DNA from 2 places in the Demequina sp. TMPB413 genome. Region 1 is predicted to be linked to the other one. Evidence: predicted binding sites of a transcription regulator. Region 1 holds the regulator's gene; the other holds the start of a gene.
The links. The regulator LexA, encoded in region 1, represses DNA repair genes until DNA is damaged. The targets are predictions, from matches to a motif close to TCGAACANNTGTTCGA.

Region 1 (5,733 bases):
ACGCACTCTTCGCAACCCTTGATCCGACGGTGCGCCGAATGACCACGCCAGACGGTCGCGACATCACCGTGTCGGACACCGTCGGCTTCGTGAAGGACCTGCCACACCAACTGGTCGCGGCCTTCCAGTCGACGCTGGAGGAGGTCACACACGCGGACCTCGTGCTCCACGTCGTGGATGCCTCGCACCCCGATCCTGAGGGTCAGATCACGGCGGTGCGCACCGTCTTGGCGGACGTCCCTGGCGCCCACGACGTGGCGGAACTCCTGGTATTTAATAAGGTTGACGCCGCCGACGAGGAGACCCTGCTGCGCTTGCGCGGCCGCAGAGAGCCACACGTCGAGGTGTCGGCGCTGACGGGTCAGGGGATCGACGAGCTGCTCGAGACGGTCGGGGCCATGCTGCCGCGCCCGCCGGTGCACGTGGATGTGACGCTGCCGTACTCGCGCGGCGATCTGGTCAACGAGGCGCATCGCGATGGCGAGGTGCTCAGCGAGGATCACGCCGGCGACGGCTACCACTTGGTTGCGGACGTTTCCGACGCGCTCGCGGCACGCATCCGCGAGGCCGCCTCGGCCGCGTCGTGACGGTGACAAAGGCGGTCGCGGCCGACGTGGGGGCTGCACCCCTCTTGGCAAGCGTTGTAGCGACCATGGGTGGCGAACGCCGCGAGGGTCAAGAGCAGATGGCGTCCGCTGTGGAGTCCGCCCTCGCTGGCGACGAGCACCTGCTGGTCCAAGCGGGAACAGGTACCGGCAAGTCGCTTGCCTACCTCGTGCCTGCCGTCGCAAGAGCCGTCACGGAGGGTGAGCGCATCGTCGTCTCCACCGCGACGCTGGCCTTGCAGCGCCAGGTGTTCTCCAAGGACCTACCTGCCGTGGTCGACGCACTCGAGCCGGTGCTGGGAGAGCGTGCGCGATCAGCCTTGTTCAAGGGGCGCAGCAACTATCTATGCGTGCACAAGATGGCAGGAGGCTACGAAGGAGGGGACGACGACGAGGCCGCCCTTCCCTTGGGCCCGACCTCGGACCTTGGTCGCGAGGTGGTGAGGCTCAACGCGTGGGCCGACGAGACCGACACGGGGGACAGGGACGACCTCGTCCCCGGAGTCAGCGGAAGGGCCTGGGCTCAGGTGTCCGTCACGGGGCGTGAGTGTCTCGAGAGCCAGTGCCCCATGGCGTCCGAATGCTTCTCGCAGAAGGCGCGCGACGAGGCCGCACGCGCCCACATCGTCGTCACCAATCACGCCGTGCTCGGAGTCCAGGCCACGAGCCACGACATCCTGGGGGAGCACGACGCCCTCATTGTGGACGAGGCCCACGAGCTAGTCAGCCGCATCACCTCGTCAGCGACTCACGAGCTCACGGTGCGCGCGATAGACAGGGCTGGGCGGCGCGCACGGCGCGTCGGTGTTGTCACTGCACCTATGGACACCGGTGCGAGGGCGCTCGAGACGGCACTGGCGAGCGAGACCGTAGGACGGCTGCGTCTTGGCCCCTCGGAAGAGCTTGCTGCGGCGATCGAGTTGGTGCGCGCAGGTGCCCGCGAGGCGCTCAGCGCTGTCACCAAGATCACCAAAGACTCCGGTGGTGCCAAGGAGGCGGGTGCCGGTGCCAAGATGGCGTCGGCGGCGCTCACCGAGGTCATGGACGTGTGCGAAGAACTGCAGGCCGACCCCGGCCACTACGTCGTGTGGCTCGCTCCTGCCGACGGGGACTATGACGCCACTACGCCGGAGCGCATCTTGGCGGCCCCGCTGGATGTCGCGGGCGTGATTGGCGACCGTCTCGTGGGCGAAAAGCCGGCGGTGTTCACTTCGGCCACTCTGGCTCTCGGAGGAGGCTTTGAGACGGTCGCACGCCACCTAGGCGTGCACGATCCCGTCACCCTGGATGCGGGTAGCCCCTTCGACTACGCCTCGCAAGGCATCCTGTATGTCGCGTCCGAACTCCCTCGCCCAGGCATGGGAGGGATCTCACCCGAGGCGCTCGACGAACTAGAGTCCCTCATCGAGGCCGCTGGTGGGCGCACGTTGGGGCTGTTCTCTTCCCATCGCGCGGCTTTGGCTGCGGCCGAGGCGATGCGAGAACGCCTCGACGTGCCCGTCCTGTACCAAAAGGATGACCAAGTTTCCACGCTGGTGCGCCAGTTCAGAGAAGACCCGCGCACGTGCCTCTTCGGATCGACGACGCTGTGGCAGGGCGTCGACGTGCCTGGCGCGACGGCGAGCCTGGTGGTGATCGATAGGATCCCCTTTCCTCGCCCAGACGAGCCCATTTCCCAGGCGCGCACGGAGGCGGTGGGTCGGTCGGGAGGCAACGGCTTCCTCGCCATCAGCGCCACTCATGCCGCGCTTCTGCTCGCGCAGGGAGCTGGTCGGCTCATTCGCTCGGCGAGCGACAGGGGGGTCGTGGCGGTCTTGGACCCCCGGCTCGCGACGGCTGGCTACCGCGGCTTTCTCACGCGGTCGCTGCCGCCCATGTGGGTGACAACGGATCGCGAGGCGGCGCTTGGGGCCTTGCGTCGACTCGACGCCGAGGCGTCTCGTACCCTTGAGCAGGAGGTAGTCGAGACATGACAGATGTGACAACGCCCGACGCGCACTCGGGTGACGCCGACGCCGCGCGGGCCGATTCAGCGGACTTCGTTCGCGGACAACTGGCCGAGCGCGAGCGCTTCGCCGAGTACCTCGCGCACTTCGAGAAGTCGAGCCGGGCGATGGCCGAGGCGGCCACCACCGACAGCTCGCGCGTCTACCAGACCACGATCGCAAACGCGATGCAGGCCATGGGCCAAGCGATCAAGGGAGCCTTCCACTGGCAGGACGGTTGGCGCTCCTCCTAGGCCGTTGTCCTGGACATGAAGGGACCGGGCAGCGCATTGGCCCGGGCGGCGACGCCTAGAGGCGGCGCATCACCGAGACAACCTTGCCCATGATCCGGGCGTGAGTGCCGTCGATAGGCGTGTAGGCAGGGTTGTGCGGCATGAGCCACACCTGGCCGTCTTTGCGCCGCAGCGTCTTGACGGTCGCCTCGTCGTCCAGGAGAGCCGCGACGATGTCGCCATTCTCGGCCGTGTTTTGCCGGCGCACCACGACCCAGTCGCCATCACAGATGGCCGCATCGATCATCGAGTCACCCGAGACGTTGAGCATGAAGAGGTCGCCGTCGCCGGTCAGTTGGCGCGGTAGCGCGAAGACGTCCTCGACTTGTTGGTCGGCAAGGACAGGACCGCCAGCGGCAATGCGTCCGACGAGGGGCACGTCGACCACGCGGCCGTCCGTCGCGGATGGCGGTGCCAATGGGACGACGGGCAATGAGGGCGCATCGTCTGCGATCTCTTCCGGCAGTACCACCTCAAGTGCACGCGGACGGTGAGGATCCTGACGGAGGTAGCCCTTTGCTTGGAGCGCGCTCAACTGGTGCTTGACAGAGGAACTGGAGTTGAGCCCGACCGCTTCGCCGATCTCCCGCATGGACGGGGGATAGCCGCGGTTGGCCACCGACTCCTTGATCGCCTCAAGAATCCGCCGTTGACGGTCGGTCACGCCCCCACCTGGCATGGGGAACTCGTGAATGGTGGCGTCGCGATCCTCGCCTGACATGGGGTCCTCCCGGCCGGTGTGCTGTGCGCCGGAGTGTGTGTCAGACCCCGGTGATTGCCTTGGTCTTGACGTTAGGGCACGAGGCCCCGGAAATCAAACACATGTTCGATTTTTCTTGCGGCGTGTCGGCCGCATGTGTTAAGAATAGAACACACGTTCTACGAACAAGTGTTCGAAGGAGGAGTTGACATGACGATTCGCGTGGTGAACACCCCAGCAGTGAGGGTCCGCCGATGGGTTGTCGCGACGACTCTGGCAGGAATCGCCTTCGCCATGGCCCCACAGGCCTTCGCCCAAGAGGCCGGTGCGCCTGCCGCGACTGATACGCACATCGTTGCCCAGGGTGAGACGTTGTGGTCCATTGCCCAGTCGATCACCCCCGCGGACAGGAATGTGCGGGACACCGTTGCCACCGTCAAGAGCATGAACGTGATGGAGTCGGCATCGATCCGCGAGGGCGATCAACTGATCGTTCCCATCTACGGTTAGCCCGTTTACCGCTGATCGAAGTTCCTGGCTGAAGCGGCTATCGGTCGTGACGTGGCACAGTAGTGCCATGCATTGCCCATTCTGCAGGCACGCAGATTCCCGCGTGATTGATTCCCGCACGGCCGACGACGGTTCCGCCATCCGCCGCAGGCGTCAGTGCCCCAGCTGCGGTCGCAGGTTCTCCACGGTGGAAACCTTCTCGCTATCGGTCGTGAAGCGGTCCGGCGTTGTCGAACCCTTTTCGCGTAGCAAGATCATCTCGGGGGTTCGCAAGGCTTGCCAAGGCCGACCCGTTTCGGACGATGATCTCGCGCTGCTCGCGCAACGCGTTGAGGAGTCGATCAGGGAGTCGGGGCAGGCAGAGATTGACGCGCTCGACATCGGTCTTGAGATCTTGACGCCGCTCAGGGAGCTCGACGAGATCGCCTACTTGCGATTCGCGAGTGTCTATCAGGCCTTCACGACCCTCGATGACTTCGATAGGGCGATAGCCGACTTGAGGTCGGAAGGCCCCGGTGCGGCAGCAGCGCCGTCCGGCGACGCCCAGAACCTCGATTCAGGGGGGCCGGCAGCGGACTAGTTCCGTTTGGGCTTCTTCGGACCGGATTTCTTGTCAGAGCCCTTGATGCGCGGCTTGCCGCGCCTGCTCGAGCTACCTGTTGAGCCCTTGGACTTCTTGCCATCTGCGCTCTTCTTGGCGCGGGGCTTGCGCGGAGTGCGGGTGGGGTCAAAATCGTCGCCAAAGCGTGCGGCAGCCTCGTTGTCGCGCGGGGCGAACTCGCGCTCGCGTCGTTCAGCACGCGTCGGACCAGGGGAGCGGCGATCCGCCGCCTTGTCCGTCCACCGTTTCGAGGCGCCGTCGCGTCCGCGGTCGTTCGAGCCTTCGCGCTGTGGTCGCGCGCGGTTGGGGCGGTCGGGGCGGGGCGCGCGAGTGGGGCGGTTGTCGTCCGGCTTGCCGCGGTAGGGCTTGCGCTCGGCACGGTCGTCGCGAGCCGCGCGATCTGAGCGGTTGTCGTCCGGCTTGCCCCGGTAGGGCTTGCGGTCAGGTCCGCGGGGATCACGGTGCGTAGGCGCCCCGTAGGACTCACGGGTCGGCTCTTGACGGTGCGTGGGTGCCCCGCTGCGCGGTGGGCGCTGTGTGGAAGAGCTGCTGGCGGAAGAGGTGCGTGGCGAAGAGGCGCGGGGGGAAGAGCTGCGGTTCGAGGACTCTGTCGCAGCTGAGCGTGAGCCGCTCCCTTGCGATTCTGCCTGCTCGAGACGTCGCTCTCGTTCAGCGAGCGCCTGCTCGCGCGCAATGAGTTCGCGCTCCTTGGCGGTCAGCCGCTCGCGGTCGAAGCTCGAGTCGTCGCGCCGGGCTGCCGGACGCGAAGAAGGACGCGAGGCGAACCTATCGCTGCGCGCTCCCACACGCTCGCCGCGAGCGCTCGGCCGCTCACCTCGGCGACCCCTCCCGGGGCGTTCCGAACGCGCTGCGGGAAGCGGCTCGTCCACGGGAACACCGTGTGGCTCCTGGGCGCCGGTGAGCTGGTCGATGCGTTCAAGCGCTTTGGCGTCGATCGTGCGGAAGGACTCCTCCTCCGCGTCGATCCCGGCATTGTCGAGAATGCGCTGCACGGCATTGCGCTGGTGCGGGAGCGAGA
Region 2 (5,733 bases), 250 kb from region 1:
CCCAGTCGGCACACTTGATGACATCGAGGTTGTGTTCGATGACGATCACCGTGTTGCCCTTATCTACGAGGCCCTGAAGGACGCTCATGAGCTTCTTGACGTCCTCGAAGTGCAGTCCCGTTGTTGGCTCGTCAAGAACGTAAATGGTGCGGCCGGTCGAGCGGCGTTGGAGCTCGGAGGCGAGCTTCACTCTTTGTGCCTCGCCGCCAGACAACGTGGGCGCAGGCTGGCCAAGACGCACGTAGCCTAAACCGACGTCTACGAGCGTGGACAAGTGCCGCGAGATCGATGGGATCGCCTCGAAGAACTCCGCCGCTTCTTCGATCGGCATGCTGAGCACATCCGCGACGTTCTTGCCCTTGAAGTGCACCTCAAGGGTCTCCCTGTTGTACCTGGCGCCCTTGCATACCTCGCACATTACGTACACGTCCGGCAGGAAGTTCATCTCGATCTTGAGGGTTCCGTCTCCTGAACAGGCCTCGCACCGCCCGCCCTTGACGTTGAAGGAGAAGCGGCCAGGGCCGTAGCCCCTCATCTTCGCTTCTTGGGTCTCCGCAAACAGCTTGCGGACCTTGTCCCACACACCCGTATAGGTGGCAGGGTTCGATCGCGGCGTGCGGCCGATAGGCCCCTGGTCGACGTGGACGATCTTGTCGAGTTGGTCGGTGCCTTCAATGCGCGTGTGCCTGCCGGGCACTTGCCGCGCCCCATTGAGCTCGTTGGCGAGTGCCGTGTACAGAATCGTGTTGACGAGCGTCGACTTGCCCGAGCCCGACACTCCTGTCACGGCAGTGAGCACGCCAAGCGGGAACGAGACGTCAATCCCTTGGAGGTTGTGCTCGCGGGCACCCACGACCGTGATCTTACGATCTGGATCTGCGGATCGTCGTTGCTCCGGAACGGCGATCCCGCGACGACCGGAGACGTAAGCGCCCGTGATCGACCATTCGTTGGTGAGGAGATCGGCATAGGTTCCCGAGTGGACCACCTCTCCCCCGTGCTCCCCGGCGCCGGGCCCGATGTCGACCACCCAGTCGGCGGTGCGGATCGTGTCCTCGTCGTGCTCCACCACGATGAGCGTGTTGCCGAGGTCTCTCAAGCGCGTGAGGGTCTCGATGAGCCGGCGGTTGTCCCGCTGATGGAGACCGATGCTCGGCTCGTCGAGCACGTAGAGCACACCGACCAAGCCTGACCCGATCTGGGTCGCGAGACGGATGCGTTGCGCCTCCCCTCCAGACAGCGTCCCTGCCGCCCGCGCGAGCGTGAGGTAGTCGAGACCCACGTCAAGGAGAAATCCCAACCTGGCATCGATCTCCTTGAGCACCTGCGTGGCGATGTGGCGCGCCCGCTCGTCCCAAGAAACGTCGCTCAGGAAACCGCGCGCGTCGCGGATCGAGAGCTCACACACTTCCGCGATCGATTTGCCGCCGATAGTGACGGCGAGAACCTCTGGCTTGAGGCGCGTCCCGTGACACACGTGGCAAGGCACCTCGCGCATGTACTGTTCGTACTTCTCGCGGGAGTAGTCGGACTCCGTCTGACTGTGGAGCCGCTCAAGCCACGTGATCGCACCTTCGAAGCCGGTCGTGTACTGACGTTCCCGTCCGTAACGGTTGCGGAAGCGGACGTGGACCTCGTAATCCTTGCCCACGAGCAGCGACTCGCGCGCGGCCTCTGGCAGGTCTTGGAACGGCGTTGTCATCGAGAAGCCGACGTCCTCCGCGAGGGCACGGACCATGCGCCCAAAGTAGTCGGAAGCCATGGACTCCCATGGCGCGATCGCTCCCTGCGCGAGCGACTTGCTGGGGTCGGGGACCACGAGGTCGGGATCGACCTCGAGCCTCACCCCAATACCCGTGCATTCTGGACAGGCGCCATACGGGGCATTGAAGGAGAAGGTCCGCGGCTCCATCTCCTCCAGAGTCAGGATGTGGTCGTTGGGACAGGCCCGCTTCTCCGAGTAGCGACGTGCAGGCACGTCTCCGTCGACGGGGTCGATGACGACGAGGCCATCTGCAAGCTTCAGCGCCGTCTCTACCGAGTCAGCGAGGCGCTGGCGCACCCCATCACGCGCGACCAACCGGTCGACCACCACTTCAATATCGTGCTTGAGCTTCTTTTCAAGGGTGGGCGGATCGCTCAACTGGACGGACTCACCGTCAACTCTGGCTCGCGCATACCCCTGCTGCTGGAGCTCGGCGAAGAGGTCCGCGTACTCACCCTTGCGCCCCCTCACCATGGGCGCGAGCACCTGATAGCGCGTTCCCTCTGGAAGCGCGAGCACCGAGTCGACGATCTGTTGGGGCGTTTGCGATTTCACTTCTTCGCCACACACAGGGCAATGCGGCACACCGACCCTCGCGAACAGAAGCCTGAGGTAGTCATAGACCTCGGTGATGGTGCCGACGGTCGACCGCGGATTCCTATTGGTTGACTTCTGGTCAATCGACACAGCAGGTGAGAGGCCTTCGATGAAGTCGACATCGGGCTTGTCCATCTGGCCGAGGAACTGGCGTGCGTAAGCGCTCAGCGACTCGACGTAGCGACGTTGACCCTCGGCAAAGATGGTGTCGAAAGCGAGGGACGACTTGCCCGAGCCAGACAGCCCCGAAAAGACGATGAGGGAATCTCGGGGAAGCTCTACATCCACACCTTTGAGATTGTGTTCGCGCGCTCCACGCACAATCAGTTTGTCGTTCACAACGCCACCCTACGTGAAGTCTGTCGAACACGTGTTCGAATCGCCGTCTCTATCCAACCTGGGACAACGGTCACGCGTCAACTCCTGTTCCAGCGGACCAGAATGGTCTCATGTCTCTGTGGATCATTCACTACACGTATGACACGCGGGACTCTGCGCGTGCCGCAGTCCTCGACGAGCACCTCTGGTACCTCGCAGGCCTGGCCGACGCCGGCGCGATGCTCGCTTACGGAAAGTACGACGACGACGGTGAGCCAGGCGCACTCCTGATCGCTTCAGCGGCTACCAGGCACCACGTCGAGGACCTCCTTGCCGAGGATCCATTCGTCATCGTGGGCGCGGTCGCGGACATCAGCATTCGCCCATGGGATGGGCACATGGGCCCCTGGTCGGAAAACAGGCGACCGTCTCGCGAGTCCGAGGCGGCACCGAAGGAGACCGGCGAGGAGGTCGAGGAGAGCCGCGGCGCCTAACTGTACTGACCTAGCCCGCCTGCATCATCTGACGCAGCTCCTTTTTGAGCTCAGAAATCTCGTCACGGAGCCGCGCCGCGAGTTCGAACTGCAGTTCCGACGCCGCACCTCGCATCTGTGCCGACAGTTCTTCAACCAAAGCGGAGAGTTCCGTGGCCGGGCGACCGGCGTGCTTTGCCGCCGCAATTGCGCCCGGTCCGGAGGACTCCCTTTCCACGGCCCGCAGCGTGGCCGCGGTGTCGGCCTCTTCGCGCGCAAGCATTTCAGTGATGTCGCTGATCTTCTTGCGTAGCGGAGTCGGGTCGATTCCGTGCTCGGTGTTGTAAGCGACTTGCTTCTCGCGGCGCCTGTTGGTCTCGTCAATTGCTGCGGCCATGGAGTCGGTCACGGTGTCCGCATACATGTGGACCTCACCTGAGACGTTCCTGGCTGCACGGCCGATGGTTTGGATGAGCGAGGTTCCCGACCTGAGGAAGCCTTCCTTGTCCGCGTCGAGGATGCTCACAAGAGACACTTCAGGAAGGTCGAGTCCTTCGCGCAGCAAGTTGATCCCGACGAGCACGTCGAAACGTCCCATGCGCAGGTCCCTCAGCAGCTCCACGCGCCTCAAGGTGTCGACGTCTGAGTGCAAGTACTCCACACGCACGTCTCGCTCGGAGATGTACTCCGTGAGGTCCTCCGCCATCTTCTTGGTCAGCGTCGTGACCAGAATCCTCTCGTTCTTGGCGACCCGGAGACGAATCTCGTGAAGGAGGTCGTCGATCTGTCCTTCCGTTGGCTTGACGACGATTTGGGGATCGACGAGTCCAGTGGGGCGAATGATCTGCTCGACCACGCCGTCGGACTTGCCCAGTTCGTACTTGCCTGGTGTCGCGGAGAGGTACACCGTTTGCTTGATGCGCTCCTGGAACTCATCCCACCGCAATGGCCGGTTGTCGAGCGCGGACGGCAGCCTGAAACCGTGGTCGACGAGGGTGCGCTTGCGCGACGCGTCGCCTTCGTACATCGCCCCGATCTGCGACACCGTCACGTGACTCTCGTCGATCACCAGCAAGAAGTCGTCGGGGAAGTAGTCCAGCAACGTGTGTGGCGGTGTCCCTGGCTCTCTCTGCTCGATGTGGCGCGAGTAGTTCTCAATGCCGCTACACGTGCCGACCGATCGCATCATCTCGAGGTCAAATGTGGTGCGCATCTTGAGCCGCTGGGCCTCGAGCAATTTGTTCTGTCGCCCCAACTCCTCGAGCCGCTCCCCCAGTTCCTGCTCGATCGTCGAGATCGCCTTGCTCATGCGCTGCTCGCTCGCCACATAGTGCGAGGCCGGAAAGATGTGGACCTGCTGGCGGCTTTCGACCACTTGCCCTGTCAGCGGATGCAACGTGTAAAGGGCCTCGACCTCATCCCCAAACATCTCGATGCGGATGGCGAGTTCCTCGTACACAGGAATGATCTCGACGGTGTCGCCCCTCACCCTGAAGGTTCCACGCGTGAAGGCGAGGTCGTTGCGGGCGTATTGCATTTGAACGAACTCGCGCAGCAAGGCATCCCGCGGCAAGGTGTCGCCCACTTCGAGGCTCACCATTCCTTGGATGTACTCCTCCGGTGTGCCAAGTCCATAGATGCAGGAAACAGACGACACGACGACCACGTCTCGCCTGGTGAGAAGCGAGTTCGTGGCCGAGTACCTGAGCCGCTCAACCTCTTCATTGATCGACGAGTCCTTCTCAATGAAGGTATCCGTCTGGGGGACGTAGGCCTCGGGCTGGTAGTAGTCGTAATAGCTCACGAAGTACTCGACGGCGTTGTGCGGCATGAGGTCTCTGAACTCATTCGCCAGTTGCGCCGCGAGCGTCTTGTTGTGCGCCATGACCAGCGTGGGGCGTTGAAGACGCTCGATCAACCACGCCGTGGTGGCCGATTTGCCTGTTCCGGTGGCGCCAAGAAGCACCACGTCTGGCTCCCCCGCCTGAATGCGCCTGGCGAGGTCTTCAATAGCCGCTGGCTGGTCTCCTGAAGGCTTGTACTCCGAAACCACCTGAAAGGGATTCTGGGCGCGGCGAAGATCCGAGGTCATGACCCCACGGTAACGCCGGGGTCAGACAAGCGCGCCTTTCACGGCAAGTGGCTCGCCCAAAACTCGTCCACGCCCGCTCGCAGGTGATCGACATCACCCGAGCCGTCGAGCTCGCAATCACACACCGCGGCGCGTTCTTCATCACTCGCTTGTGCGAGTATCCGTTCCATCGCCTGCTCATGCGTCAAGCCCCGGCTCTCACGCAGACGCGCTACTCGCACCGCTAGGGGCGCCACCACGCAGACAACAAGATCGAAGTCGCTGCCTTGGCCCGTCTCGACAAGCAACGGAATGTCATGGACGATCACCGCCACGCCCTCGGCGCGCGCCTGCTTGTCGGCCGCGCTCGCCGCCGCCCGCACGTAGGGGTGGATGATCTCTTCGAGCCGCACCCTCGCCTCCTCATCGGCGAACACGATGTTGGCGAGCATCTCTCTGTCGAGTGCGCCGTCCTTGACCACACGGTCACCAAACTCGCCGACGATGTC

Region 2: a site for LexA is predicted at 2,725-2,740, ahead of uvrA (excinuclease ABC subunit UvrA). Genes of this name have one in related genera too.

Annotation. Positions count from the first base shown of each region.
Region 1 covers NZ_CP096184.1:1,354,069-1,359,801, reverse strand. The annotation lists gene hflX (GTPase HflX) at 1-587, shown strand, start outside; gene LGT36_RS06575 (ATP-dependent DNA helicase) at 584-2,578, shown strand; gene LGT36_RS06570 (hypothetical protein) at 2,575-2,844, shown strand; gene lexA (transcriptional repressor LexA) at 2,900-3,604, opposite strand; gene LGT36_RS06560 (LysM peptidoglycan-binding domain-containing protein) at 3,794-4,093, shown strand; gene nrdR (transcriptional regulator NrdR) at 4,161-4,673, shown strand; gene LGT36_RS06550 (DEAD/DEAH box helicase) at 4,670-5,733, opposite strand, start outside.
Region 2 covers NZ_CP096184.1:1,101,629-1,107,361, forward strand. The annotation lists gene uvrA (excinuclease ABC subunit UvrA) at 1-2,701, opposite strand, end outside; gene LGT36_RS05330 (YciI family protein) at 2,812-3,174, shown strand; gene uvrB (excinuclease ABC subunit UvrB) at 3,185-5,245, opposite strand; gene coaE (dephospho-CoA kinase) at 5,284-5,733, opposite strand, start outside.